DNA from 3 places in the Sporosarcina sp. Y352 genome. Region 2 is predicted to be linked to each of the others. Evidence: predicted binding sites of a transcription regulator. Region 2 holds the regulator's gene; each other region holds the start of a gene.

Region 1 (10,123 bases), on a different contig from region 2:
CTACTAACTTTTTCGCAAGCAAAGCAGATCCCGACCAGTCTTCCATAGACAATTCAAGTGCTTGTAGAATATCTACACCTTCTGTTGTGATTGCCGCGCCGTCTTTCGCAATTACAATTAGATTTTGTCCTCTAAGAATATCCAGCATTGTTCGTATTTCCCGTTCTGATAAACCAACCACTTGTCCGAGAGCTCGTCTGCCAATTGGACCGGCCATCTTCACAAATTTTAATATGCGGTATCTTTCCTGCATTAGCTCCATCATTTCTGGGACGAGCTTTCTTTGCGCTTCCGTAAATAAATCCAATGATCAAACCCCTTCCAACAGCGTTGGTCATTATTTGTCCCACGTAGTCATAAAACGTCCCACAATGGGCAAAAAAATACTTCTGTCTGTATTATAGCTTTTTTACTCCGCTACATCAAATATTTCACATTATTTTAGAATAGATTTACGATATCTACATATCCAATTGAACCGTGTAGAACTGGTACTTCATCTATTTCAATGACCGGAATCATTAACATATATAATTCATGGCTTTCATCGTCTTGTTCAATATCGATGGTAGTCCATGTTAATTGATAATCTTCACTGACAAGCTTCATCATCATTTCCGTCTCATCGCAAAGATGACACCCTGGTTTGGTATAAAACTTCACATGCATCCAAAACACCTCATTACTTCTATATTCTATTCAGTATAAGCGAAAAAGGGCTTCATGCACAAATTGTTGTCTGTGCTTGAAACCCTTCATTCCTTTTACCAACTTCGACCTGCTCCTCCGCCACCGCCGGAACCACCGCCGCCGAAGCCTCCAAAACCGCCGCCCGAACCGCCTCCGCCGCCTCCCCCAAATGAACCAGGGAAGAAGATTGGTCCTCCACCTCGACGACCGCCAGAGCCACCTCCACCGCGACCTCCCTTATTCCTCATGATACGGAAAATAATATAAATCACTATGAAAAGCAATATGGGAAACGGGACACCAAAACCTGAATCACCCGAACCTGCACTTAGAGTTGAAACTGGTGCAACTGCCCCGTCCCATCCATACTCAGCTGCTATTTCATTATAATAGGATTTATAAGCCTCCATGATTGCTAAGTCGGGTTGCTGTTCATTCAAATAGGGAACTGCCACGTCGTCCATGATACGTCCGACTTTCCCATCTGGAAGCGCGCCTTCCAATCCATATCCCACTGATAGGTAAAAATGGCGGTTACCGTCTGAATTTTTTTCAGTTGTAACAACGAGCAAAGCCCCATTATTTTTTTCACTATCGCCTAATTGAAATTCTCTTAGCTTCTCTACTGCATACTCTTCAACAGGTTCATCCCCAATGCTCGGGAGGATTAATACTGCGAGTTCCGCTGTTGTCGCATTATATAATTGGATGCCTAATTGCTCAAGCTCCGCTGCCTGATCAGCAGATAGCACATTCGCTGAATCTTGAATGACCGGAACAGCGGCATCAGCCGATAATGCCGCAAAGTTTAGCGATGTGAATACAATTAGACATGCCGTCGCCAGTAAGCGGACAGCTTTATGAATCATTCCGAGTCATCTCCAAAATCGACTTCAGGTGCTTCATTTGCAGCTGCATCGGCTTTAAAGTATTCTTTTTCATCATATCCAAAGATGGATGCGACAATTTTTCCGGGGAATCTTTTTACCTGTCTATTGTAATTGGATACTACATCATTGTAATCTTTACGTGCCACGCCAAGTCTGTTTTCAGTTCCTGCTAGTTCATCCATCAGTTGTCTGAAGTTTTCATTGGCTTTCAAGTCAGGATAGTTTTCCACGACTACTAGAAGACGGCTGATGGCACCGGATAATTCTGTGTCGGCTGCTGCCTGGTCTTCCGGCCCTCGTGCACCTGCAAGTTTTTCACGAGATTCGGCTATATCACTGATAATTTCTTTTTCATGGCTTGCGAATCCTTTAACCGTATTGACCAAATTCGGAATCAAATCAAGTCTCCGTTGTAATTGGTTATCGACTTGTGCATATGCCGAGTCCACATCTTCTTCAAGATTGACGAATTTGTTGTAACTTGGAACCAGTATCATAGCGAGTATTGCAAGTATAATTCCAATTACCACAATCGGACCTAAAATCTTCTTCATTTTTTCACTCCTATTCGTTATTTACTCTTATTTACCCTGTTCCATAACGTATTGAAACTTTTTCCTACACTCCTATATACTCCATCTCCCTACGAAAAGATTCACCTAATATTGAAAAGCCGCAAAAAAGTATACGTACGCTTTTACTAAGCATACGTATACTTTTTTTGGATATTATAATTGTGTACAGTTTTTATCAACTATGTAAAGGAAACTTCTGCATCTCCTCGTTGCATAAAAGAGAGATTAGCAAGACCACTCAATGAGGTTGAAACCATCTCTCATTTTTCAAAAAAGTTAGATTTACATTACGATTCTGGCCGCGGTTTCGTGGGATCTTCTTTCGGCGGTGGAACACTGGTTAACTCAGCTAATTTCATTAAATAATACGTTTCTTCACGCGCCATATGGTCGGCCATTAAAGGCGTGAGCGTTCCGAGCGTTTCCTTTTTAAGCTCCATCTCTTCTAATTCTTTAAGGAAGTTTTTAAATATCTTCATTTCTAAGTTAACGTCATTGTGGAACCTTTCTAATGCAGGGAACTTCATCACATTCGCGCGTAAGAAACCAGCCATTTCAATTGCTTTCAAATAAAAGGCATCCCAGTCTTTTTTGAAATTACGACTTTTATTTTTGAGCTGCGCCTCAACCGTGTCCAAATTTGAGTCTAGCGCCCCTGCGTGACCCGTAGCATCCAGTAACCATAAGAGATCGTGATGGAGCGGGTGAACAGCTGGTGGCATCTGTCCTTTTTCAAGGCATGAAAACAATCGAATGGCTTCCTCTACTTCATTGACCATATGGTTGATAAAGGATGGAGATAATGAAATTTTTATATTCCCAATTAAATGTTCTTGAATCAAAAACAACTTAAATGTACGAATCTCTTCACTGGCTATCTTTGATTGTATTAAGACTGCTTGTAGTAATCGTACATCTAAAGACTGTCTTGAATTGTTAAGCAGTTCGTCAAATTGTGTAATAAAGTGACTGGCTGTCTTAATTTTCTCGATTTCAGTTGGTGCCAATGAATCGTGAATGAAACGAGCGTGATCTCCCAATATTTGAAGCCAAAAGTGAAGTTCAAACACTGCTTCTTCTTCAATTGTTCTCGGCAAAAAATCCCCTCCATTTATCTCTACTTTCATTTGTATGAGGCAGTAGGTTTTATTATGAAAACCACAAAACTAATTCCAATTCACCATATCGCTCTTGAGACAACCAAAAAGAACCTTGTCATTTTGAATAATTTTTCTTTAGTAACACATAATAAAAGTAGGAAATAAAAATAAAGGGAGTGCTTTTGTGGGAATAATGGATGGAAACCCGAAAAATGAGCCGATGCATTATGGAGAAGTAGTTGGAACGTGGGCCTATCTCGGCGCAAATAATGGATTAATTAGTGGTTATGAATTATTTATTAATCACGCAGGTGATAAGGATCTCATTAAGCTTCTACATGAGGCTATCAAAATGATGAAAAATGAAAACGATGATCTGTTAAAGTTATTGAAAGTCAATGGAGTCACGCCACCCCCTTCGTTACCTGAACGTCCTAATGCAAGTGCCGAGGAAATTCCAGTGGGCGCAAAGTTTTCGGATTTAGAAATCAGTGCGGCCGTTTCCATTAATGTTGGACAAGGACTTGTATCATGCAGTGAAGTTATGGGGCAATGCCTTCGAGAAGACATCGCAGTAATGTTTGGTAAATACCATACAGAAAGAGCCTTTTTCGGTGCAAAGATGCTGCGTCTCAATAAGGAGAAGGGTTGGCTTGTCTATCCACCACTTCATAAAAGTAAAGCTGAATAAATGAAACCCAAATTCAAAAAGGCGATGGTCATTGGACCATTGCCTTTTTGTTATACATTTATACGTCTGTTGATTAACCATATATTTGCTTAAACGCTAGTGAGAAGAGCTTAAAACCCGCTAATTTCACTGGACTATTTTCGATCCGCTATCGGCGAATTAATCATTGCAGTTTTACCGACAGGGCAAGTGTTGCTAGAAGTGACTCCGTCACTTCTAGCAACACTCTTTTCGGTGATCCTGTTGTGAATAAATGCCTGTCGCGTTCCTACAATATTCAAGTGAAAAATGCAGTTGCTTTGAAAGAAAAGAATAGATTACTTTCTATAAAGAGTGTAAGTGCCCGAAGATGCAATTTCGGGCACTCTGGCACGTTGTACATTGTGTTTGTTGCTATACTCTATAAGAAAGTGACGCTTCCTTAGAATAAAAGTAGGGACACTATAGAGAAGGCTTGAGCGGTCAAAATTGTATCTTTGACCGCCTCTCTCCTAATAAGAAGCGATCTATTCTTTCGTCCCGAAAAGCTTCGGCACTACTTGTACTAGTGTCTTTGGAGAGCGGCGGGTGAACAACCACCATACTATTACCGAAAAAGTAAGTAGGTATGCGACTTTGTCGCATACCTACTTACTTAGACCTCTCGATAAGCGTATAGAAGTTGTTCAATTCAAAGCGATCTAAAAGCAACTATACATGTAGTGCCCGATGTCTGATCAAATTATTTACTGGTTATTTTAGTTAATCAACAAGTGATAAACTTACACGCATTTCTCCGTATTAAAAAACCTTTTTACGATCGCGTTCATCTTTTAACATTTCAACAGCTTCTCTGAATCGTAAGGAGTGAATGTTTTCTCTCTCCCTTAAAAATGCCAATGAATCATTGATGAGTGGATCATCTGAAACGTCAATCAGCCATTGATAGGTTGCTCGAGCTTTTTCTTCCGCTGCAATATCTTCATACAAATCGGCAATCGGATCGCCTTTTGCTTGGATATAGGTCGCGGTAAACGGTACACCGCCCGCATTTTCATAGAAGAGAGCATGTCCGTGGTTAACAAAATGCGCGCCTAGTCCAGCTTCGACAAGTTGTTCAGGTGTAGCATCTTTCGTTAATTTATACATCATTGTCGCAAGCATTTCTAAATGTGAGAATTCTTCCGTTGCGATGTCATTCAAAAGACCTATCACCTTACCTGGAACCGTATAACGTTGATTCATATATCGGAGCGCAGCCGCAAGTTCCCCGTCTGCACCTCCGTATTGCTCCATCACGTACTTCGCAAGCGTTGGATTACACGTACCTACCTCAACCGGATATAACAGTTTTTTTTCATAGACCCACATAGCTAATCTCCCTTCTCATCGTTGCCATGGCCATGGTTCTTGATTCCAGCGCCAGCCGATTTCAATGGCCTGTTTTGATGGTATGGATGTCAGAGATAAGGGTCCGTATTTATTTTCATATTGGCGCCGTACATTAGCAGCTTCTTTAATTGCTTCCCGCCACTGATCTAGCGCTTCAGCGTCATCAGGATGGGTATCAGTGTACAGCGTTAGCTCCACGACAACAAAGTCTGCCTGCTGCACCATCAACATCATATGGCGTTCTTCTTCAAACGCGTTCATGAAATCCCCTCTTCCCGTGAGAACCCATCATCAAATGCTGGCCAAAGCGTTCCGCGACGCAATGCTTCTGCAGGAGAATACTGAGGAAGACCAGGCTGCTGAAAATTCGTAAAAATCTGCGGAGGTAACACGAAAGTCTTTACCAGTATAGGTGGACATGGATCTAGCGGGGAAACGAACGGTTTATAACTTCCCCGGAACATCGGACGTTCCAATTTCATCACTCCTCGAAATATTGTATGACGGGAACGTTATTTTGCTACCATTGCCTTTGTTTAGCTAAAGGTAAAGCCAATGTAATGATTAGAATAAGTAAGCAGAAAATAACTCCGAACAAAGTGATTATTAGCCAATCCAAATAAACACTCCTTTGTCTTCAGGAAATACGCCCAGTGACACTTAGTATATGTAGGTAAACGAATTTTGTTAAAAAGGAATTGAAGTAACTATGAGAATCTAAAACTTAGATCAAAACAAAAAAGTTAGGCAAAAATCGCCTTCTTTTTTCCATTTCAAATATGCGCTGCTTGTTCTTCGCTCCAAAAAGATAAGAACTCTATTTGAGATGCATAGTAAGCGCGTTATTGGAGATTCTAAAGTTAATTAATGACTAAATGGTTTCACTTCAATGCTTGACGACATTCGAAATTACAATAGGAGGTTCTACAATAATGACTAATCAAAACATGAACACGAATGCAAGTGCTGACAAGAAAAAGAAAGATACAACTACTTTTACAGCCTATGGAGATCCTGTAAAGTCCTCTTCACCTACTATTAATAATGATTTTAAGAAAGCAACTTCCACAATTGCTGAAAGCACTCAGAATGGAAATAGTCGAAAAGATTAAAAACTCCATGACCATCTGTATTTACAAAATCAGCAATAGCTGATGAATTTGCTTTTATCATAATTTAATTTTCAACGCTAAACTTTTCTCGTACGAGCTATTTCCTCGTGTTCCAAGTGATCGCAAACCGTCTGGGCTATTAATTTCACAACTGATTACGTTTCCACTTATAGAGACTTTACATTTTCTAGTTGAATTTTTACGACTGATTCCATTTTCATTTGACAACGCACATCTAAAAATTGTGTTTCAATCATATATTCACGGTTTTCCCCATACAAAAACCTCCACTAAATCATTCAAAAAAGTGCATTTATCGTGGGGCTTTTATTGATTAACTCAAATTCAATTTGATTTTAACCATTGAGTATACTTTCACAAATACTTAAACGAAGTCAGTAACACCATTAGCAAGCAACTGTACAAAGGTGGCAGCAAGTCCTAAAACCTCGAAACACTAGAACGGATTGTAAACGCCATGAAGACGCTCGAACGCAACGGTAAGCTGTACGGAATAAACGATATTCTGACGATTGAATAATAAGGATAACCGAAAAGGGCTACGCTTGATGGCGCGGCTCTTTTTATGTCGTGCGATATCCGCATGGCTAAACGAAAAAAGCCTGTACTTGATTGCACTAGGCTTTCCGCTCCTTATATATGAATCCATTTGATGTCGTACCTTATTCTTTCGCTAACTTTTTTGCGTGCGTGTCGTAATACTCTACCACCACATCCACTTCGACTTCCGGCTCTACTTCCGGTGTAAATAGCCATATGACAAATAATACGCCAAACGTGCCACCCCATACCACTACCCAACGCTTGTACCACATTTTCAATAAAATAACCCCCAATGAAATTTTATTTTGGCACTATTCTGATTATACACACTTCCAAATATTCCCGCTATAGCGAAAAAACTGTATTTATAGGGGATTTGGGCGGCCGGGTTTTCGACTGCTCGCCCAATCGCTTTATTGACTTCCGCTAATAGCGATGCGTTCACTGTTTTCAGACAACGAAAAAACCCCCATTCAAAATACGTATTTTCTACGTAAATGAAAGGAGGTTAGCGGAGGTCGCGTAGTGCTTGCGACCAATAACGTTGTTGCAACGTCACTTTAAATGCCCTCGGCGAGAATCGAACTCACATCTTAAGCTTCGGAGGCTCACGTGCTATCCGTTGCACCACGAGGGCGTTGCCTTATTATATAATGTTGTGTTGTAACAGACAAGACTAAGTATACTAGTGCGGCAACACGATTGCAATGCTTATTTTAAAGCGTTATATTTGACCTTCGTTGACCATACTATGTATGATAAAGTTACAGTTGAAACGATATCTAGTTTCAATAGACCTACAATCTATCCACCTTGAAGGAGGAAATGGAATGAATCTAATACCTACAGTAATTGAACAGACTAGCCGAGGTGAACGTGCTTACGACATCTATTCCCGTCTATTGAAAGACCGTATTATCATGCTCGGAAGTGGAATCGATGACAACGTTGCGAACTCTATCGTTGCTCAACTTCTATTCCTAGAAGCTGAAGATCCAGATAAGGACATTTCCATTTATATCAACAGTCCTGGAGGAAGCGTTACAGCTGGAATGGCAATCTTTGATACGATGCAATTCATCAAACCTGACATTCAAACAATCTGCATAGGAATGGCTGCATCAATGGGATCGTTCCTACTCGCTGCCGGTACTAAAGGTAAACGCTATGCGCTTCCTAATGCTGAAGTTATGATCCACCAACCACTTGGAGGAGCACAAGGACAAGCAACAGAAATTGAAATTGCTGCTAAGCATATCTTATTCATTCGCGAAAAACTGAACTTGATTCTTTCAGAGCGTACTGGGCAACCGGTCGAAGTTATCGCGAAGGATACGGATCGCGACAACTTCATGACAGCTGAACGTGCAAAAGAATATGGCTTAATTGACCATATCATCACACGCAGTGATATGAAAGACGCACCTAAAACAAAATAATTAGTTTGAAAGCCGATTTTCCATTTTTGGAGAATCGGCTTTTTTATTTACTAAACTGGTGATTTCACGGTGAGAAACGAATCTTCTTCCCGATACCAAAGCTTTTTTCTGAAAAGAAAAAAACCGCTTCTACATGTCTTCAGACAGCAGTAACGGCGAGTTATATTAATTTTCGTTTCCAACCAGATTGACAAGTGATTCTAAAGCTTGTTCTTCGTCATTTCCTTCTGCAATTAGTGTTACACTTGTTCCTCGTGCAATGGCAAGACTCATAATCCCCATTATACTTTTCGCATTCACTTGGCGTTCGTCTTTTTTCAAAAATATATCCGCCATAAATCGATTTGCCTCTTGAACAAAAAGGGCTGCTTGCCGTGCTTGTAACCCCGTTTTCATCTTCACTTCAACTGTTCTTTCTGCCATGACAGTATCTACTCCTCTCTTGGTCCGACATCGGATTCACCGACTGCCGAGTCCACCACTGCGAAGGTTTTCCGCAATTTCTTCTATTTTTCTTAAACGATGGTTTACACCTGACTTGCTTACCATTCCGCCCGTAACTAATTCTCCGAGCTCTTTTAAAGTGATGTCTTGATTGTCCACCCGAAGTCTTGCGATTTCTTGTAGTCTTTCAGGTAGTTCCGCAAGGCCGATTGTTCTTTCAATGAACTTTATATTTTCAACTTGGCGCTGTGCAGCTCCTATCGTTTTGTTCATATTCGCTGTTTCACAATTCACAAGTCGATTCACACTGTTCCGCATATCCCGTATAATCCGTACATCTTCAAACTTCATTAAGGAAACATGCGCACCGACAATACTTAGAAAATCCGATATTTTTTCGGCTTCCTTTAAATACGCGATATATCCTTTTTTACGTTCAATGGATTTTGCATTCAAATGGTATTTGTTCATCAGATCGACTAGGTCTTCACTGTGTTCTTTATAGATTGAAAAGATTTCAAGATGATAGGAAGACGTTTCCGGATTATTAACGGAACCACCTGCTAGAAAAGCACCTCGTAAATAAGCGCGTTGACAGCATCTCTTTTTCACCAATTCCTTTGCAACCTCATTTTTGAATTGAAACGTACCCGTCAAGATGTAAAGGTCTTCAAGAAGATCTTTCGCACCGTTTCGAATTCGACAAATATAAACATTATTCTTTTTCAAACGCATTTTTTTTCGGACGAGCAGTTCCACTTTATATGGATACAACCTTTTCAAATTCGAATAAAGCCGTCTGGCTATAGCGGCATTTTCAGTTTGCACATCTAGACTCAACTGCTTATTGGAAAAGGATAGTGCCCCATTCATCCTGATGAATGCTGCGACTTCTGCTTTTGTACAACAATCATCTGCTTCTATCTGTGTCATTTCTTTCTTTGTTTCTGATGCAAAAGACATGATTCTTCCCCTTTCTCGGCGACAATCAGGTCTGTTCCGTTTTTATCCCATTTTCCATATAATCGATAAGCCATTTAGCAACCTTTTCAGAGTCATGTATTATATTACCCTCATAGAGTAGGCCGATGTCTTTTACTACAATATTCGGGACAAGTCGTTGCAACGATTCAATGTCATTTTCGACAGGCCAAGGTGGTCCAGTCAATTTCTTGCCCTGTTGCAACGATGGAAGTACTGTGCCATTTAATAATACTGTATCAATAAATGCTTCGCCTGCATGATCA
Region 2 (10,123 bases):
TGCTGAACAGACTCCGGCATCGATTCTCGTTCTCGTCGAACTGATTGGAGATCTATTGCCGCCTGGCGTTCTCAACGTCGTGAATGGTTTCGGTTTGGAAGCAGGAAAGCCGCTTGCATCGAGCCCGCGCATTGGTAAAATTGCGTTTACAGGTGAGACAACAACAGGACGTCTAATCATGCAGTATGCTTCACAAAATGCAATCCCTGTCACACTTGAGTTGGGTGGTAAATCACCGAATATTTTCTTTGAAGATGTCATGGAAGAAGACGATGCATTCTTGGATAAAGCGGTGGAAGGGTTTGTCATGTTTGCTCTTAACCAAGGGGAAGTATGTACATGTCCTTCACGTGCTTTAATCCAGGAATCGATTTACGATAAGTTTATGGAGCGTGCAATTGAGCGGGTAAAAGCGATTAAAACAGGAAATCCACTAGACCCGACTGTCATGATGGGCGCGCAAGCCTCGAATGAACAGCTCGAAAAAATTCTTTCTTATCTTGATATCGGAAAACAGGAAGGCGCAGAATGCTTAGTCGGCGGGGAGCAAAACAAGTTGGAGGGCGACTTGGAAGGCGGTTACTATGTCAAACCGACTGTCTTTAAAGGCAACAATAAAATGCGTATTTTCCAGGAAGAAATATTCGGGCCGGTTGTGTCCGTTACAACATTCAAAACCAAAGAAGAAGCACTTGAAATCGCGAATGATACGCTATATGGCCTTGGCTCTGCTGTTTGGACCCGCGACATGAACACAGCTTACCGTTTTGGCCGCGACATCCAAGCAGGCCGTGTCTGGACGAACTGTTATCATATGTATCCGGCACACGCTGCATTCGGTGGATACAAGGCGTCGGGAGTTGGACGTGAAAACCACTTAATGATGCTTAGTCACTACCAGCAAACTAAGAACATGTTAGTGAGCTATAGCGAAAACAAACAAGGGTTCTTTTAAGCGGTAAGAAAGGAGGGAGTGCGGATGACGGCGACGGAACGCGTCCTCGCAACTGACGCTGCACTTGAACTCATTGCGTTTTTAAAGGGAAAACACGGACCGCTGATGTTTCATCAGTCGGGTGGGTGCTGCGATGGTTCATCCCCCATGTGCTATCCGGACGGTGAACTAATACTGGGTGACCAGGACGTCCTTCTTGGCTACATTGGTGAAACACCGTTTTATATGCACAAAAACCAGTTCGAATACTGGAAGCATACACAGTTGATTATAGATGTTGTCCCGGGTCGCGGAGGCATGTTTTCACTTGAAGGAGTAGAAGGCAAACGTTTTCTGACTAGGTCACGCGCATTTACAGCTGAAGAGAATAAAGAACTGCAGGTTTAAATGAATAACGAAAGAGGGACCCGGAGATGTCTGGGTCCCTCTTTCGTGTTGGTCAAATAAATCGCTTGCGCTCATCGGGAGATGGCAGCATGCAGGCATCCTCTTTTTTACCGAACCATTTATAGCGATTCGCAGCGAAATAATCATAAACGCCGTTACGTATTATAGGCGGTACGAGTATAAATAGAAATAACAGATGCCATAGCCCATCCAACTTTTTCGCTATATGTAGCGCGGCAGAAGACTTCGTGTAAACCCGACCATTTTCAATTAGAACCAGGCTGTCTATCTCATCTGAAATGGCATATTGTTTACGAAGTTCCACCCCTTTTTCACTTTGCAATGAAGTGAAATGGAAATGGGCTGAAGGATCCCGCTTTATGATAAATTGCACACTTGCATCACAGAAATTACAATCGCCATCAAATAATATAATTCTTTTCATTTAGGAACCTCCTCGTTTAGCTATGCTATGTAGTTATAGTATATCCGTTGCGGTCTCTAAAAAAACATGCAACACTTAAAAGTTTACTTATTTCTGAATATTTAGTATAATGGTAGAAAGAGAAATCGAATGTTGTTGTATGTATAGCTATATTCCAGCGTAGTTCGCCACGGTTAAAATTGTGAGGAGGATGATATAAATGGAACGCTTATCTGTGGAGTCGTCTGAAATGGAACTTAGGCACAATCCAGATTTCATTGCTAAGTTAAAAATGATTGGCGAGGGAAGTCCGATTTATGATTCACCTGAAGAACTAGATGTAAAAAGGAAAGAGCCCCACGTATTCGATGACGATAAAGAAATCCCGAATGAAATCCAATAACTAAACCCAGGCACCACCAATCGCCTCAATTTGCATGTTCTCTGACAAAGAGAATGATGGTAGTTGAGGTGTTTTTCTTTGCCGAATTTCCAACTTCTATATGTTAATATCCCTGGAAAATAAGTATTCTAGTAAAACATCAACTAAACAGAGAATACTGTTTTCAGAAGGAGAGGGTGGATTTGAAAAAAATTAGTATAGTCGCGATTATGCTTTTCTTGGTGGCTTGTTCAGCGGAAACCATAACGGATGAAAACACAAAACCAGAAGTCGGGTTGATTGAAACCGCTGAAAACACAGCGTTAATAGAATGGCGTTCGGATGCAATGGATAGAGGAAATCATGATTATGACACAGTTGCTCATAGTGAACTGGTTGTGGACCTTGATTATTCGGATGTGAATCGCGGGGATGTAATTTACTATAAAACCCCTACCGCTGTCCTAAAACGTTACCCTCAGTCGCCTGAAAACTATATTGGAAGGGTAGTTGGTTTGCCAGGAGAGATTGTTGAAATAAAAAAAGGACAAGTTTTTATTGATGATAAAATATTAGATACTTTTTATGCGAAAGCTACGATATTGGGCATGGAAGAAGAAGCATATTTTAAAAGAAAGAACACGCTCGAAAGCGTAAATATAGAATCTACCAAGAACTATTTCGCGACTAATATGGATCCCGTAAAAGTGATGGAAGACACCATATTTGTTTTAGTGGATCAATGGTGGAGAGGGACAGATAGTAGAGAGTTCGGGGTATTACCGCTAGATAGCGTGGAAGGCAAAGTTTTAGGATATGTGAAAAAATAAATCTACAAAAGCAAATAAAATAGTAGTGAGTTAAATAGGTGGGAATAAAGATATCCTCATACAACGCTTTGGCGCTCTGGGAGTTCATTATCGAGAGAGCTATGATTCGGATTGTGGATTGTATATCGCTTGGCGCTTTGGGGATGCCTCTGACCCTGAGCCTGGATTAACGCTCCGCATCCAGTCTCAGGGCTTCGGCTACCCCTTTGCCGCGCCTGCGCTGAAGTGTTCATAATCGATAGAGTTGTGATTTTAGGGATGTATATCCTGAGAATATGATGTGATTTAATTCGAAGAAGTACGCACTATAGGTTGCAGATTTCACCCCTAACAACGAAATGCGCTTTCTAACATAGACAATCCAGCGAAGGCGCGACTTCGTGGTAGCCGAAGCGATAAGACTGAAAGTGAACTTCTTTCCGGCTTATCGCGAGAGGCATCCACAAAGCGCAAAGCGGTATTAGCATGATTTCTGAATCCATCCATTGTATTGGGACTGATGTTAACCACATTCGCTTGCTTGAGCAAAGCGAATTTTAATCCCAGATAACAAAATACGTTTTCTGATATTCCTTACCGCCCGTAGAGTCTATCGCCCGTTTGTCCTCCTACTTTTCACATCTAATATAAGGAGGAGGTGATAGTATGATGCAACAAGGTAATTGGCATCACGGTAATCAAATGCATCACGGCCATCAAATGCATCACGGCAATCAGATGTACCCAGGCAATATGGGTGCCGGACAGGTGCAACCGGTCGTATGCCCAACGCAGTATCGTTGTCACGATCAATTTGTTCCACAAGAAGTACCTTTTATCCATCCGATCGTTAATGTGAATCGGGTTCATACCGTTCAAATTCCGCGTCACTATTACACAGAAACGACACAAGACGTTATGGGTCAAACACTGCCCGCCCAACCTGGTTATGGTCCGGGCATGGATGGCTATGGTCCGCAAGTAGGCGGTATCGGTTCACGGCATGGCTGTGGAAGACGTCGTCGTCGTAGATAAGGTAGTGTTATGGTAGAATAAAACTACCATAACTCTATACAGTAGGTGAATTTGTTGAAAGCTTTTAAATTTGTCATTCCCATTATGTTACTAGTTGGCGGATTCGGCTGGATGAAGTTGACGAAAGAATACCAAGAAGTGCCCGAGTTAACGCGCTTGGCTATCATAATCGGTGCGATGATTGTGAGCGGGGTCATTTCTTACTTTTTATTTCCAAAAGATGAAGGCGAAAAATCCTAAATTCGATCGATGGCGAATATGCTGTCGGTCTTTTTTTATGCGCATTTGTGTTAACCCTTAATAATATTAGGTTGACACATAATGTGTTATCTACTATTCTATTAAAGATAACACAAACTTAAGGGGTGTACTTATGACAACAGTTGCAGTAAAAACAAACAGTAAAATTGTAATGAGCCCACTAACACTTGTCTACAGTGGCATGTTCGCAGCACTGATGATGATTGGAGCCAATATTACAGCATTTTTACCATTTCTTGTAGTTGGCGGAGTACCGATTACATTACAAACCTTTTTCGCGATTCTTGCAGGACTTATTCTTGGCAGTCGCAGAGGCGCGCTGGCAATGACGGTCTACATGTTCATCGGGCTTGCGGGGGCGCCCGTATTTGCAAGATTCGGAGGCGGTTTTGGATCGATTATCAGTCCGACATTCGGATTTGTCGTCTCTTTCATTTTCGTTGCATTCATTGCCGGAAAAATTGTTGAGAAGAACGGAAAGCTTCATGGATATATTATCGCGGCACTCGTTGGAATGTCTGTGAACTATCTATTTGGTACGAACTGGATGTATTATGCCTATAAGTTTTGGGCTGCGGCTCCAGATGCGTTCACGTACAAAGTGGCGTGGTTATGGATGGTTCCACCATTGCCGAAAGATATTATTCTTGCAGTTCTTGGCGGAATGTTTGGACATCGTATGTATAAAGTATTGAAAGTGAGGCGCTAATATGACGAAGTATACTGATTTAGCTGAACGTGTTCTAGAAGGACATGTCTTAACGGATGAGGAAGCACTCTCCATATTGGATAGTCCTGATGAGGAATTACTCTTACTCTTGCATGCGGCATATACAATTCGGAAACAGTATTATGGGAATAAAGTGAAACTTAATATGATAATGAATACGAAATCGGGCTTATGCGCGGAAAACTGCGGGTATTGTGCGCAGTCGATTATTTCGACAGCGCCAATCGAAAAGTATTCCATGATGAAAAAAGAAGAAATTGTAGCGGGTGCGACAAGGGCGGCCGAATTGAATGCGGGAACCTACTGTATCGTGGCGAGCGGTAGGGGTCCTGTGAATCGTGAACTCGAAATCGTTATTGATTCTGTGAAAGAAATTAAGTCGAAGCATGAACATATGACCGTTTGTGCATGTCTCGGACTTTTGAAACCGGAACAGGCAAAACGATTGAAAGAAGCCGGCGTCGACCGCTACAACCACAACATTAATACTTCAGCTGAGCACCATGAAAGTATTACGACATCCCATACATATGAGGATCGTGTAAATACAGTGGATCTTGTGAAGGAATCGGGTATTTCACCGTGTTCGGGTGTAATTATCGGTATGCGTGAGACAAAACAAGATGTCGTTTCCATGGCGCGTAGTCTGTACGCAATGGACGCAGATTCAATTCCAGTCAATTTTTTACATGCCGTAGATGGCACGCCCCTTGGTGGTACGGACGAATTAACACCACGTTATTGCTTGAAAGTACTGTGTTTGTTCAGGTTTATCAACCCTACAAAAGAAATTAGGATTTCAGGTGGGCGAGAAGTGAATTTACGCAGTCTACAACCGTTTGGTTTATACCCAGCAAACTCAATTTTCATCGGAGATTATTTAACAACGGCTGGACAGGAAAGCGATTGGGATCGTAAAATGCTGGAAGACTTAGGATTCGAAGTAGATTTGGAACCTTTGGAGAAAGAAATGATTAAGGCATAAAAAATGGACTTCCCATTCCAAAGGGAAGTCCATTTTTATTCGGATGTATCGAAAGGTTGAAGAATATCGCGTTTGCCCTTCGTGTGAAAAACAAGTACTTTATCGGTCGGGTCGTACTTTTGACCGTAAAAAGTTTCATCTTTGTATGTGTGAATTTCATCGTACGTCTGAGTCATTGCGTTGTAGATTTCTTCTTCGCCTGAATCAGTAGGCGACCAGTATAAAATTTCGAGCACTGTGTTTTCACCCGTAGCCAGAGAGCGGCGGTTATAGCCGATGCGCTGTGCATGTGAGAACGCTTCGCGTGAGTAAAACTTAAGTCGTTTAGCTGTATCTGTATCTTCATAGTCGACTGGCTCCACTTCTAGGAGGATCGGTTTATTTTTGGACTTTAACATTGTCAACAATTTACCGCCAAGTCCCATACCGCGTGATTGTGTGGAAACAAACAAATAATCTACGAAGATGAATTTTTCGAACTCAACATACATGAGCACATGATGTGGTCCTTCGTCTTTTTTGTAGACACTTTTCTTATCCAACAGCAACGCGTCCATATGTTCCTTTGACTTCATCTCTTCAACGGGGAAGTATTCATTTAACTTCTCGTACCAATTCAAAATGTATTGCCTCCAATGGTTTATTTACTGGATTGTAAGACCGAGGAAAAAAGAAGGGCAAGAAAAATCCTCTATTGCTCTGTTTACCCATATATTCAAAATGATAAACTTTTTTCATCTTCAATCCGAAAAATGAAACTATTTTGCTGATAGTCCGTATACTAACTATCAGCAAAAAATATTCAAGATGGAAAAGGGTGTATTTTATGCTTAACTTACTATTATTTTCTATAATTACGGGCGTTGTATTCAGTTTATTAATCGTACCTTTTATCCTCAGCAGTCAAACGAAACGTGTCACAGATGATGCGCAAACGCCGATTGCCTTCAATAGAGGTGCCGCAATAGCTACAGTAGCGATTATCTCTGCTATTTTGGTATTTTTGTTTTACTATTTGACTAATATGGATCGCAACTGGACGTCGCTTTGGATTGCGTTTCTAGTCGTTACACTTCTAGGAGCCATTTCCGCTGGCGGTAAAGATCGTAAAGTGAAAGGTATTTTGTTCCTGGGCGCACTTGTGTTTGGCGTTTATATTTTAAGTGCTCCGCTATTCAATGCCGATAAGAAATACAAAGCGGTTGAGATGGACCAGAAAGTTGAAATCACAGCTTTTGACGAAACGAAAACGCCAGCAAGTGTCCCTCCGAAATTTGCAAGAAATAAAATGAAGAAAGCGTTCGGGCAAGTACCGAATACAAGTTATTATGAACTTGGCAGTCTGCAGATTCAAAAAGTAGATGGTAAATTCGTCTACATTGCACCCGTTGAGTTTTCTGGCTTTTTTAAATGGCTAAATGCGGATACAACTCCGGGCTATTTCACGATGAGCGCGACGGATTCAGCAGATAATCCTAAATTTGTGGAAGCAGAAATGGCTTACACGCCATCGTCATTCTTCCATAAGCAAGTTGAGCGTCATATACGGATGAAAATGCCGAACCTCATCTTTTATGGAGATGTACAACTCGAAATTGATGATGAAGGAAAGCCGCATTATATACGTTCATACGGTGAATTCATCAGCGCACGTAATGGTTTTGACGTAAAGGGAATTGTAGTCGTTAATCCTGAGAGTGGTAGTGTGAAGAAATATTCGCTAAAAGATGTTCCGGAATATATTGATGGCGCTGTTTCACCTGAAGCTGTCAGTTTGCAGAACAGCTATTTCGGTAACTATATCCATGGTTTCTGGAATTCAATCATTGGGAAGAAAGACGTTAAACTACCGTCTGATGAAGGAACAGAGGCGAATGTCAGTCCAATCTTCGATGAAGATGGCCATATGTATTACTTCACCGATTTCACTAGCCCGAAAGAAGGCGTCGATTCGATGCTAGGCTATGCGTTGACTGACGGGAGAACAGGTATAGCCACATATTATACAGGTAATCTAGAAGAGTCCTATATGGATTCTCAAGGAGCACTTCAAATCATAGAAAAGAAATTCATAGAAAAGAAATGGTCGGGAGAAATGCCAGTCTTGTATAACTTCTACGGAGAAGCTAGCTGGTTGACACCGGTACTCGATTCAAATGGATTCCTACAAAATTACTTCATCGTATCAGCAGCGAATCCGGAGATTTCGGTCTACGGAAATACGCCAAATGAAGCGTTAAAGTTATATAAAACAGCTCTTCAACGCGGAAGTAGCAGTGTGGATGGCAGTTCAGGCGCCGAAGAGGCGAAGGTGGCGGTAACTGTCGTGCGTGTCTTTAAAGAACGCGTTGGCGACTTTACACTGATTTCATTTTTAGCGGAGGATGGACGTAACTTCATCGTTTCTTCTGAAACTGTGCCGCTTGCCATTTATATTCAAGCAGGCGATAAACTTGCCGTAACGTATTTAGAAACGGGAGAACTATTCTTGCCGGTCAAAGAATTGACGAATGTTAGCGTGGAATAGAGGGTAAAGGAGTGTAAGGCTATACGCCTTGCACTCCATTTTTTTGTTTAGAGACTAAAAGAACACCTACTATGCCGATGCTAAGGGAATCCCCTCCTTCTTGGTGCATATCGATTGCAGTGCGAACAGAGAGTCCTGTACAATCAAGTCAAAGATAGTCAAAGTCAACGGCTTATTCCCCCAGTAGGAAAGAGGTGAGGACATGCGAAACATTTCCGACATTATAGAAGGATATTTGAAGGCAATAATCGAAGAGGAACAGTGTGGAACGATTGAAATTAAGCGCAATGAAGTTGCAGAAAAATTCCAGTGCGTACCATCGCAGATCAACTACGTCATTAAGACCCGTTTTACAGCGGAAAGAGGATATGCAGTTGAGTCTAAGCGAGGTGGCGGTGGTTATATACGCATATTCCGCGTGCAGGCAAATTCTCGTAAAGAATTAATTGAACATATTCTAGAGGGTATCCAGTCAGGAGCCTCCTTTACAATGGCCCTGGATGTCGTCTACAGACTAATTGAGGAAGACGTTATATCTGAGCGCGAGTCAAAGCTTATTCTCGCCGCTGTCGATCGAACAACAATCCATCAGCCACTTCCCGAACGTGATATTATACGTGCACGTATTTTGCAAGCGATGCTTTTGACGCTCATTTACGAGCAACTAAATTGATTGATAATCTAACTGATTTGAGGTGACTTTCAATGATATGTGAAAATTGTAAAGAACGGCCCGCATCCGTCAGCATCACTCAAGAAAGCGTGGTCGGATCCATGGAACATCATTTATGTGAGAAGTGCGCCTTCCAATCACATACATTAATTTTTGATCCTAATCAGGAACCGCTGTCGATTCAACAATTTCTATCGCACTGGTTTAGCGGTTCAGAATCATTCCAGGAACAACAGCCGGCAAGAGGGGAACAGTTGACAGGACCTGAATGTCCTTCATGCGGTTTGACGTTCCCGAAATTTCTCGATATCGGTAAGTTTGGCTGTGCGGCCTGTTACGACACGTTCCGCGAAAGCCTTCCATATGTTTTTGGGAAACTGCACAACGGACGTTCATCACATACGGGTAAAATCCCAGTGTCTTTTAATGAGCTATATGCCGTTAAAAAGAAGATTGATGAGATTCGGGTCAAAATGAAAGATGCTGTAGAAGCCGAACGTTTTGAAGAAGCAGCAGAATTACGTGACGAAGCGAATACACTCAAGCAACACCTTTCACATGGAGGTGAAGAAAACGATGTCGATTGAAAAGTTCATGCGTAATGCGGTAACCACCTGGATGACAGCTTATGGAGAAAACTCAGATATCGTATTATCTACGCGGGTTCGGCTTGCACGTAATTTAACAGGCTATCGTTTTCCAATCGCCATCACGGAAGAAGAGGCTATGGCGGTTGACAGGGCGGTTACAGGCGTCTTGCTTGATGCTGTAGAAAACGGGTATACCTACACCAAGATGTCGGAACTTCCAGCACTGGAACGACAAGTGCTCGTTGAGAAGCATTTAATCAGTCCGCAACTTGCAGCACCTAATAGGCACGGGGCTGTCTTGTTATCGGAAGATGAGACGGTGAGTGTCATGGTCAATGAAGAAGACCATATTCGGATTCAATGCA
Region 3 (10,123 bases), on a different contig from region 2:
CACGCAAATAAGTAAATGTAAATTTGATCATGTAGAGGAGAGTGTTCGCACCTTCCTCTATAATGTTATATCGACTCATAGATTTTGAAACAAAAGAAGAATCTCCTTGCCTATGTCAACCTTTTTCACATTCGTTTTCGTCCCTAATACCTGGATATTTCCAACTATACTTATCTCAACTAACAACTCGATTCAATAAACCGAAAAGTTAGGAGAGACCTTAGCCCTAAAAGCAAAGCCTAAAAGAAACGTGTGGGTAAACATAGAATTTAACCATTTCTTCATTATAAGAATTGGAAGCGCTTTCCCTAGCAAACACAGAAAAAGACGTATACAAAATTAGAGGAGGTTCACTATGGAAGCAACTAATAGAGGTTCAAACAAATTGATTTTTGGTATCGTGCTAGCCGTTCTTACGTTTTGGTTGTTTGCTCAGTCAATGGTAAACATTATTCCAGCAATTCAAGCAGATTTAGGTATATCACTCGGAACTCTAAATATCGCTATTAGTATAACCTCCTTATTTTCAGGTATGTTTATTGTTGCGGCTGGCGGTATCTCAGATAGAGCAGGCCGTAAAAAACTGACTTTTTTAGGATTAAGTTTAAGTGTTATTGGCTCTTTGTGCCTTGTTCTAGCACAAGATGCTCCACTTTTAATCGCTGGGCGAATCATCCAAGGTATTTCTGCAGCATGTATTATGCCGGCAACCATTGCTTTAGTTAAAGCCTACTTTGATGGAGCAGACAGGCAGCGTGCACTTAGTTATTGGTCATTCGGTTCATGGGGTGGAGCCGGTGCTTGTGCTTTAGTAGGTGGAGCCATTGCGACGTATATGGGATGGAGATGGATTTTTGTCCTTTCAATTGTTATCTCTTTACTAGCGATGTACTTACTAAAAGATATACCAGAAAGCAAGGCTGTCCAGTCTATCAAATCGAAATTTGATTATACGGGTTTACTCATTTTCATTTTCGTAATGCTTGCATTGAATTTAACAATTACACGTGGGCATGAGTTTGGTTGGACGAGTCCACTTACAATCACTTTAATAGTTGCAACGTTAATTGGAACCGCCCTATTCTTTTTAGTTGAAATAAAGAAAAAGAGTAAGTTCATTGAGTTTTCTTTATTCAAGTCTAAAGCATATACAGGAGCTGTCACCTCTAACTTTTTACAAAATGGAATTGCCGGAACAGTTGTGGTTGCGAATACGTATGTGCAATTAGCACGAGGATTTACAGCCTTTCAAACAGGTTTACTAACGATTGGTAATTTAGTTGCTGTGCTCATAATGATTCGCGTGGGTGAGAAAATGATGCAAAAAGTGGGCGCAAGAAAACCAATGATTGCAGCAGCAATCATTACTCCCCTTGGAATCAGTTTAACAGCGTTAACATTTTTGCCTGACTTAGCTTACATCATCACCGTCTTCCTCGGTTTCATGCTTTCAGGTATAGGGCTTGGATTGTACGCAACGCCTTCTATTGAAACCGCTGTGGTAAATATCCCAGAAGATAAAGTTGGGGTTGCTTCAGGTATTTATAAAATGTCCAGCTCACTGGGCTTTTCATTTGGTATAGCGATTTCAACAGCAGTTTATGGTGCAATCTTGCTCACCGGAAGCATAGAGTTAGCAGCAGCTGCCGGGATCATGGTAAATATGGCTTTTGCTATCCCATCCTTAATCTCTATAATGTTAACAATTCCGCACAACGAGGGAAAAAAGGTAACCAAGCTTGCAGCGGAGAAAGTTGAGACTAAAGAAATATCTGTTCTGAATTGAGGTAGGCTTGAAAATCTCTCTTTTCACTGGACTACTTTCAGCCCGCTTTCGGCGGATTAATCACGACGAATTTACTAAGGTTAGAGTGTGGATAGATGTGACTCCGTCACTTCTAGCCACACTCTTTTCGTTAATTCTGTTGTGATTAAATGCCCGGAGATGTAATTTCGGGTAGCTTTCAGTGTATAAATATATAAAAATAGTTACCTACACTTACTGTATTGAAGCCAACTGTTAGTCAGTTATAACACGTGTCAAATTTTTCAAGTAGCCAAACTGCATCATTTCAACTGATCTCGAATACATTGACTATGGTGATAACTATAAGGGGAGTGAATGGCCGATTCCGACATTTGTAACGCAATCATTGGATGAGATTCGATTTTGGTCACGGATTATGAAAGAACATGCTTTCTTTTTAAGTCTTGGATTTAATGCAAGTGATACACAACTCATTCAAGAAGCAAAGCAATACATTGTACTGTTTGAACGCATCGAAGAGCAGATCAGCGATTACAATGAAACAACAGATCCTGATGTCATTAGACAACTAAACATTCAAGTCTACCAAGCGGCAGCTTCTATTTGGGCTTATAAACGAAAAGTACTTGGATTGATATTAAGTTGCCAAATTATCTCCAACAATTTCCCTTTACTAGTTGACCATACGAGCCGAGAAGCTGCCTATTTCGCTAAACGATTGAAGGAATTAAACGAAGGTAAGCTGAAACCTTTACCAGAGGCAATTATTAAAGAGAATGTGTTTTTCTTGAAAATAATGGCGGATCATTCAAAATTCATCGGACACCTGCTAGATCCTTCGGAAAGAAAACTTGTCGATCAAGCACGAGGGTTCAGCCATGATTTCGACCAACTTCTTTACCAAGCACAGGATTTAGATCACATGCGCCCTCAGTCAGAAACACAACCACTTTTAGAACAATTTTTAGACCAAAATCGTGTTTCTGTCGTATCGTTACGCGATTTCAAAAAAACAGCACGTGATTTAATTGAAGCCTGTAAAATAAAGAGCAATATACCCGCCCTTCTTGCCGACCATGTATACCGTGAAGCGGATCACTTCCTTCAAATTATTGATGCATTCGATGAGCATCTTACGACACAACAAGCTTAATGCCTTACTATGTATTAAATAATGCTTGTTACACAATCTCAAAATCGAATTCAATTCAACTACCCCCACTATGACTTCTGTATAGATGGGAGTAGTTATCGTGCCAATAAATAGCCGGCAATTAATGGCACACTGAGTTATTCCTTCTTTAACCAAATTGTTGAGTACTTTACCTAAAATGAAAAAACTGTCAACCAAACGGATTTGGTTGACAGTTTTCTTTATATTAGGAGATACCTGTGTCAAACATATAGTTACACTATGTTAACAACAATCTCTTCCTCTACGAGATCGACACGGACTTTTTCAACATGCTCTTCCAAAATAATATCTGTTAATGGATCTTCAATTTTATCTTGAATGACTCTACGAAGTGGTCGAGCTCCGAACCGTTTATCGTAGCCTAGTTTGACCAATGCTTGTTTTACTTCTTGGGAAATCGTGATATCAATATTATTTTCTTCGATTGTTACTTGTAAATCAACAAGCATTAATTCCACGATTTCAAGTAGATTTCCCTCTGTTAATTCGTTAAATGAAACAATTGCATCGAAGCGATTGAGAAATTCAGGTTTGAAATAATCGCCTAACATTTCTAGCATCGTAACGGATTCATGTACTGTTTTATTGAAACCGACACTCACTTTTTTGTCGCCTGTTCCAGCGTTACTTGTCATAATAATAACCGTATCTTTGAAACTGACTGTCCGACCATGTGAATCTGTTAAGCGGCCATCCTCCATAATCTGAAGGAACATATTTTGAACGTCTGGATGCGCTTTTTCAATTTCGTCAAGGAGTAATATTGAATAAGGATTCCGGCGTATTTGTTCTGTTAATTGACCAGCGTCTTCATGCCCAACATAACCTGGAGGGGAGCCAATAATTTTAGACACCGCATGTTTCTCCATATATTCACTCATGTCGAGACGGATTAACGTGTCACGTGAACCAAATAATTCTTCTGCTAGGACTTTTGTGATTTCTGTTTTACCAACACCCGTTGGACCGACAAATAAGAAGGAGCCAATGGGACGGTCTTTCGATTTAAGTCCCGCACGGCTACGACGGATTGCTTTTGCAATTTTATCAACCGCTTCTTCTTGACCGATGACTTTTTTATTGAGGTTTTCCTGAAGACCTTTCATTTTCACCTGTTCTGCCGCTTGTAGTTTTGTCACAGGAATTCCTGTTTTCTCTTCGACAATTAACTCAATATCTGCAACAGTAACTTCTATTTTTTTAGCTTCCCCATTTTGTTTCGCTTCTTCCAATTGTTTACGTAATTGAATTTCTTCATAACGTAAATTTGCCGCTTTTTCATAGTCTTCCAATTCTGCTGCTTGTTCTTTTTCTTGAATGATTTCGCCTAGACGCACTCCAAGTGAATCTGAATCCGAATTAGGGATGACGTGTGCAAGGTTTAAACGTGACCCGACTTCATCCATCAAATCAATCGCTTTGTCCGGTAAAAAGCGGTCCTGAATATAACGTTGTGATAAGGTGACAAATGCTTGAATCGCTTCATCTGTATAGTGTACTTCATGGAAGTTTTCGTAACGTCCTTTTATTCCACTTAAGATTTTAATCGTATCTTCTGCCGATGGTTCCTTGACGATAATCGGTTGGAATCGACGTTCAAGTGCGGCATCTTTTTCGATTTGACGATATTCTTTCAATGTCGTTGCCCCGATGAGTTGCAAGCCTCCCCGTGCTAAGGCTGGCTTCAAAATATTACCGGCATCCATTTGCGATCCTTCTGTTGAACCCGCACCAACGAGCAGGTGAATTTCATCAATGAATAAAATAACATCTGTCCGGGCTTGAAGTTCTTCAATGAGTTGTTTCATCCGCTCTTCAAACTGACCACGAATGCCTGTATTGGTAACAAGTGAAGCAACATCTAGTAAGTACACTTCTTTATTCTTTAGTTTCACCGGTACATCGCCTTCATGGATTTTTACTGCGAGCCCTTCGGCGATTGCTGTTTTACCAACTCCAGGCTCACCAATTAGCACTGGGTTGTTTTTATTTCTTCTATTTAACGTTTCAATGACGCGTTTCACTTCTTGATCGCGTCCGATGACTGGATCAATCTGTCCATTTCTTGCATCATTTGATATATTTTTACCAAGTTGGTCTAACAAACCGTTGCCGTGACCTTCTTGTGTTTGCTTTGTTTGAGTTCTTGCCTGTTGGCCGCCGTTAGCTTGGGAAAAGGGATTCGCATTGTTGCTAAATGACGGCATCTTACCTGCTTGTAATTGACCTTGGATTTCTTGAAAGCATGGATGACACATATTAATGTGCATACCTTGCTGATTTACTTGAAATCTCAAACTCATCGTCGCTTCGTTTTTATCACAATGTTGACATTTCATATTCTATTCCTCCCTCAATTTTTCATTTATCTATCTTTCCTGACTTTGACTATATTTGATCTATGGACTTATTATACACTGACCTTTTTTGACTTTCAAGAAACTTGCTTACATATCCTTGAATATTTTTAATGAAGACTACTCGTAAAATCAGCTTAGCCACATGATCTTCAAATAAAAAAACTGTCAACCAAATCCATTACCGTGGACTTGAATGACAGTTTTTTATTAGATAAACAAGCTAAGCAGTAGTACAACACCAAGACCAACGACTGAGGTCGTGAATAATAACAGGCCCCAGGTTTTAAACGTATCTTTAATGGATAAGTTAAAGTACTCTTTAAACAACCAGAAGGATGCGTCATTTACGTGAGTAATTGTATTACTTCCTGCCGCTGTTGCTAAAACCATTAATACAGGATTCACATCAAATGTATGAATTAGCGGACCCACAATACCTGCAGCAGTAATTGCAGAAACAACACCCGTCCCCGTAGCAATACGTAACATTGCAGTAATGACCCAGGCCATAATTAATGGCGATACACTTGTATTTTCCATCATTCCTGCGATGAAGTCACCAATGCCTGTATCCAAAATGATCTGTTTGAAAGCTCCACCAGCACCAACAATGAAGATAATCATCGCAATACCTTCAATAGCACCTGAGAACGAATTCATAACTTCCGGCATTGTTCTACCTCTGCGTATGCCGAATACATAAATGGCAACCAATACAGCGAGAATCATGCTAATTTCGGCACTACCAAGGAAATTAATAATTTGATAGAACATCGTTCCTTCTTCTATAAAGAAATCCAAAATCGTTGCCGATGTAATGATGATTGCTGGCAATAACGGTACAATTATACTTACAGCAAATCCAGGCATTTCATCTTCAGCAAATTCTTTCGGCTTCTTCAACATTGGTGGTACAGGACGATCCAAATTACGTAGCATTCTAGGTAAAATAATACCTGCTGCAATTACTGATGGAATGACTACGATCAGTCCCAATATGTAAACCATCCCCATGTCTGCACCATAAGCCTCAACAAGTGCAGTTGGACCAGGTTGTGGTGGGAATATACTATGCGCCATTGTAGCCGAGGCAACCATCGTGATACCTAAGCGTAAATATGGAATTTTTGCTTCAATTGCAATACTGATGACAAGTGGTGCCAATATGATAAACGCCACTTCATAAAATACTGAGACACCAAAAATGGCACCAACAATTAAAATTGCCCATTCAACATTCTTTACGCCAAACTTGTTTAATAAGGTAGAAGCTACCCGTTGAGCAGCACCGGAATCCACCATTAATTTACCAAGCACAGCACCCATTCCGATAATGATTGCCAAACTTCCGAGCGTTCCTCCAAAACCTGTCTTTATCGATACGACGACCATATCTAATGTTAACCCGTTTAAAATACCTACCAGTATCGCTACAATCAAAAGGGCAAGTACACTATTTAGTTTTACCACAATGTTCAAGTAAAGGAGTAGCGCTACCCCAAGAGCTACCCAAATAAGCGGTAAATAAGTTATAATCCAATCCATCTTTATTCTCCCCCCAAGTCTACTTGCAGTTTGTTCTAATAGCTTCGAATCGCTTTTGCGCATGTGGACTGACATTTCTAATTATTGATGGTCAGTCAAGCACAGTAACCTTGTAACCGCTTACTCCAAACCAATTAATCATTACTTTCGATATTTGCAGATTATCATGCATAATTTAAGCGTTGCTTAGCATTACACGCCAATAGTAGATAACAACACAAATACCTCTCTTCGATAGAAAAGCTCTTAACTCTCATCTATTTTAAGATAAAACGGTTTAGTAAACCGATTTACTTCACTCAGTATATAATGAAAGTGCTTTCAATATCAAATAAAAATTCAATTCTGTGAAATATCCTCTCCTCATGCTTGGCTCTTTTTCATTTTTACTATGTATCTAAAACTTTTTTCACCTAATATAATTTCCGAATTAAGGAAATATCAATCTACGAATTTGCGGATGAACTTGGAATTCCGTTATCGAAAGAGAGTAACTGCAAAAGAGCATCGGCAAAGTACTCCCGATGCTCTTCTTCAATGCAAAGATTCTTCTTACCGGACCACTGCTCCACTTGACCAACCCATGAATGCTCGTCCCCTGGCTGATGATAGTCACTCAACGTCCATTTCAATTGTTTTTTTCAATTGTTTCAAGTGACGTTTTTCATGCAATCCGACAAATAGAAACCATTGACTCAATGGAATTTGTCCAAATATCGGATGTTTGAGTGATTTATCACGGAGCACTTCTTTTGTGCTTGTTTCATACACATCTAATAAGAAGATACGGGAATGATAGAGTTCATTTTTCATTTCTACTTTTGATTTATACTCTTTTGTCGGAACTGTAAACTCCGGTGCTTCCACTTTAATTAAGCGATTCGTAGACAATGCTATCGGTTTTTTCATACATTTTAGACTATCGGGGTTATTAAGTTCTCTGGCAATATTAGTCGCAATCACTGTTTCCATTCTCGCTAGGTGTTCGAAGATTTGTTTTGGAGACCATCCCCCATTTGAAGGTATTTTATTGAACTGCTCATCTGTCAATGGATCAATTGCTTTAAATAACTCTTTTCGAATAACAGTATTTTTTCCCAACACCATTTAATTTGCTCCTTTTATTACCCCGAAAAACTTTTCCGTTATTGTTTACTTATCTACATTATAAGCTTTTCTATTTTTTCGCAAGTCATCATTTAATAGAGTCTAAATGAATTCAGCATTCTACTTCGGCATCCCATACCTTTTAACAAAGGTGACTGATACATTAGCATCAAATAACGGCCACCTATCAAACGGGTGGCCGTTGAAAAAGAGGTACCTGATACTCAATTGAATGCAAATGTTTAAACGGTCGTTTCCACTTTCGATCCTATCACTTTTTCTACCTTTGCTTTCCATACAAAATGGTCTTTTTCAACAACAATAGAGACGAATAAACTTCCGATAATTGCCCATAATGGTGCGCCAATATTGAAGAAACTCACACCTGACATGCCTATTATTAAGGCAAAAAAAGCACCCATTTGAAACTTACTGTCTGAAAAGGCTATTTTGAGTGCATTCATAAGTACCCCTAGCATCGCAAGACCAGCAATTACACTAATAATTACACCCGGCATGGCAATCACAAGCGGAACGACTACAGCCGCAAACAGTCCAAAAGTCGAGAATAACCCTCCACAAACAACGGCTGCAACATACCGGCTTTCTTTTTTCCCAACTTCTTCAGCAGAACAGATCGCTGTCATCGGTCCCGCGATATTAATAGCATGAGCGCCGAAAAACGAAGCGATTACACCAACAATTGAACCGTAAATCGCCATCGCATTATTTGGCGGCTTGTACCCTTGAGCCATTAACACACCTGACGCTTGAGCACTTTCGGTACAGATTATAAGTAACGCAAGCGGAATTCCAATCGACAGTAAAGCATCAAAACTAAATGCAGGTAGGATTAACTGTGGAAGAATGAATGCATTCTGGACGTTCTGAAGCTGAAATTCATTAGTAAAGACGGCCAACAAAACTGCGACAAGTAATGCCGATAAAACAGGTGGGATTTTTTTGAAAAATCGTGTAGAAAGTAAAAAAACTAGAATTGCAGAACCTGCTAGTATGGGAGAAATGGTAACTGACGTAATCATTTCCGTCGAAAAACGGATCATTACGCCAACAATCATGCCCATGACAATCGGGACAGGTATCCATTTCATCACTTTGTTGATTAAGCCTGATGCACCGAGAATAATCACGAGGATATGGGCAAATAGATAAGCCCCTATAGCTTCTTGGAATGAATAATGAGTCAAAGCACCTGCAACTAATACTGCTCCGGCAATCGAATGTGCACCTGCGATGGGCTGACGATACTTTATAGATAAAAACATACCGAGCAATCCGCTAAAAAAATAAACAGCAAATATCCAACTAATGGTTTCAGCATACGTCAAGCCCCCACTTGTCGCAGCTCCAATGATGATCAAAGCAGGGCCCGTACACCCAAATATTGCTGCAACTAAGCCAGCACTAACCGTACTCACATTTAGATTCTGACGTAAATCTTTAATGTTTAAGAGTAAAAATTTTCCCTTCATTCCCCTAGCCCCCTAAATCTACCAATACTTCTCCTAGTAATATACACCATTTTTTTAAATATTGTGGGTATTCTGATTAAAAAGAGTGAAAAGTCCCAATTATAAAAAATTTGAAGATGTTAAAAAAATGCATTCAGCGATATTTAAACCCTGTTTCGGTAACTGTAAATAATAGGAGATACTAAAGTAAGATTACATGTTCGTATCGCAATGACAAATAAACACTTAACAAGAGTTACCAGAAGTAGACTCTTTGTTAAGTGCATCTTTGTCCATTTTTCCATTAAAATACCCTAAGATCTAGGTATTGCATTACAGCAAGATTGTTCTTGTTTTGTTGATGCAAGGTTTACACTGCATACACCTGTTTCAGGTAAGTCCAGCTCTACTTTCTTTGCTGATTCATAGTCGCCCGTCAGATAAGCCACGATTGATCGCACTTGTTCATATCCAGTTGCCATTAAAAACGTCGGTGCTCTTCCATAACTCTTCATACCAGCAATATAAAAGTCCTTCTCTGGTTGTCTTAATTCTTTCTCCCCATGAGGACGAACGGTTCCACAACTATGAATGTTGGGATCAATTAACGGAGCCAGTACTGCAGCGCTTTCAGTAGCAGAGTCAATTTGTAATCTGATTTCATTTAAGAATGTGA

The links. The regulator CtsR, encoded in region 2, represses protease genes until heat stress. The targets are predictions, from matches to a motif close to ATGGTCAATAAAGGTCAAACA.
Region 1: a site for CtsR is predicted at 7,721-7,741, ahead of clpP (ATP-dependent Clp endopeptidase proteolytic subunit ClpP). Genes of this name have one in related genera too.
Region 3: a site for CtsR is predicted at 5,378-5,398, ahead of AC1TO6_RS17540 (ATP-dependent Clp protease ATP-binding subunit). Genes of this name have one in related genera too.

Annotation. Positions count from the first base shown of each region.
Region 1 is NZ_JBXCJE010000008.1:136,090-146,212, forward strand. It holds gene AC1TO6_RS14530 (sugar-binding transcriptional regulator) at 1-307, opposite strand, end outside; gene AC1TO6_RS14535 (glutaredoxin family protein) at 442-669, opposite strand; gene AC1TO6_RS14540 (TPM domain-containing protein) at 765-1,559, opposite strand; gene AC1TO6_RS14545 (LemA family protein) at 1,556-2,134, opposite strand; gene AC1TO6_RS14550 (DUF2935 domain-containing protein) at 2,443-3,252, opposite strand; gene AC1TO6_RS14555 (DUF3231 family protein) at 3,440-3,946, shown strand; gene AC1TO6_RS14560 (manganese catalase family protein) at 4,727-5,296, opposite strand; gene AC1TO6_RS14565 (spore coat protein CotJB) at 5,312-5,578, opposite strand; gene AC1TO6_RS14570 (spore coat associated protein CotJA) at 5,575-5,781, opposite strand; gene AC1TO6_RS14575 (hypothetical protein) at 6,250-6,429, shown strand; gene AC1TO6_RS14580 (hypothetical protein) at 7,113-7,271, opposite strand; tRNA gene AC1TO6_RS14585 (tRNA-Arg) at 7,559-7,630, opposite strand; gene clpP (ATP-dependent Clp endopeptidase proteolytic subunit ClpP) at 7,824-8,432, shown strand; gene AC1TO6_RS14595 (HPr family phosphocarrier protein) at 8,598-8,855, opposite strand; gene whiA (DNA-binding protein WhiA) at 8,892-9,839, opposite strand; gene AC1TO6_RS14605 (gluconeogenesis factor YvcK family protein) at 9,865-10,123, opposite strand, start outside.
Region 2 is NZ_JBXCJE010000005.1:212,159-222,281, reverse strand. It holds gene adh (aldehyde dehydrogenase) at 1-955, shown strand, start outside; gene AC1TO6_RS10945 (DUF779 domain-containing protein) at 980-1,342, shown strand; gene AC1TO6_RS10940 (thiol-disulfide oxidoreductase DCC family protein) at 1,395-1,787, opposite strand; gene AC1TO6_RS10935 (hypothetical protein) at 1,987-2,169, shown strand; gene lepB (signal peptidase I) at 2,352-2,978, shown strand; gene AC1TO6_RS10925 (hypothetical protein) at 3,624-3,992, shown strand; gene AC1TO6_RS10920 (histidine kinase) at 4,047-4,232, shown strand; gene AC1TO6_RS10915 (biotin transporter BioY) at 4,366-4,962, shown strand; gene bioB (biotin synthase BioB) at 4,964-5,968, shown strand; gene AC1TO6_RS10905 (GNAT family N-acetyltransferase) at 6,004-6,588, opposite strand; gene AC1TO6_RS10900 (hypothetical protein) at 6,795-8,495, shown strand; gene AC1TO6_RS10895 (CtsR family transcriptional regulator) at 8,698-9,168, shown strand; gene AC1TO6_RS10890 (UvrB/UvrC motif-containing protein) at 9,270-9,755, shown strand; gene mcsB (protein-arginine kinase McsB) at 9,745-10,123, shown strand, end outside.
Region 3 is NZ_JBXCJE010000013.1:54,070-64,192, reverse strand. It holds gene speB (agmatinase) at 1-15, shown strand, start outside; gene AC1TO6_RS17550 (MFS transporter) at 356-1,786, shown strand; gene AC1TO6_RS17545 (DUF2935 domain-containing protein) at 2,091-2,921, shown strand; gene AC1TO6_RS17540 (ATP-dependent Clp protease ATP-binding subunit) at 3,176-5,302, opposite strand; gene AC1TO6_RS17535 (gluconate:H+ symporter) at 5,531-6,868, opposite strand; gene AC1TO6_RS17530 (DinB family protein) at 7,481-7,975, opposite strand; gene AC1TO6_RS17525 (benzoate/H(+) symporter BenE family transporter) at 8,218-9,468, opposite strand; gene AC1TO6_RS17520 (NAD(P)-binding domain-containing protein) at 9,762-10,123, opposite strand, start outside.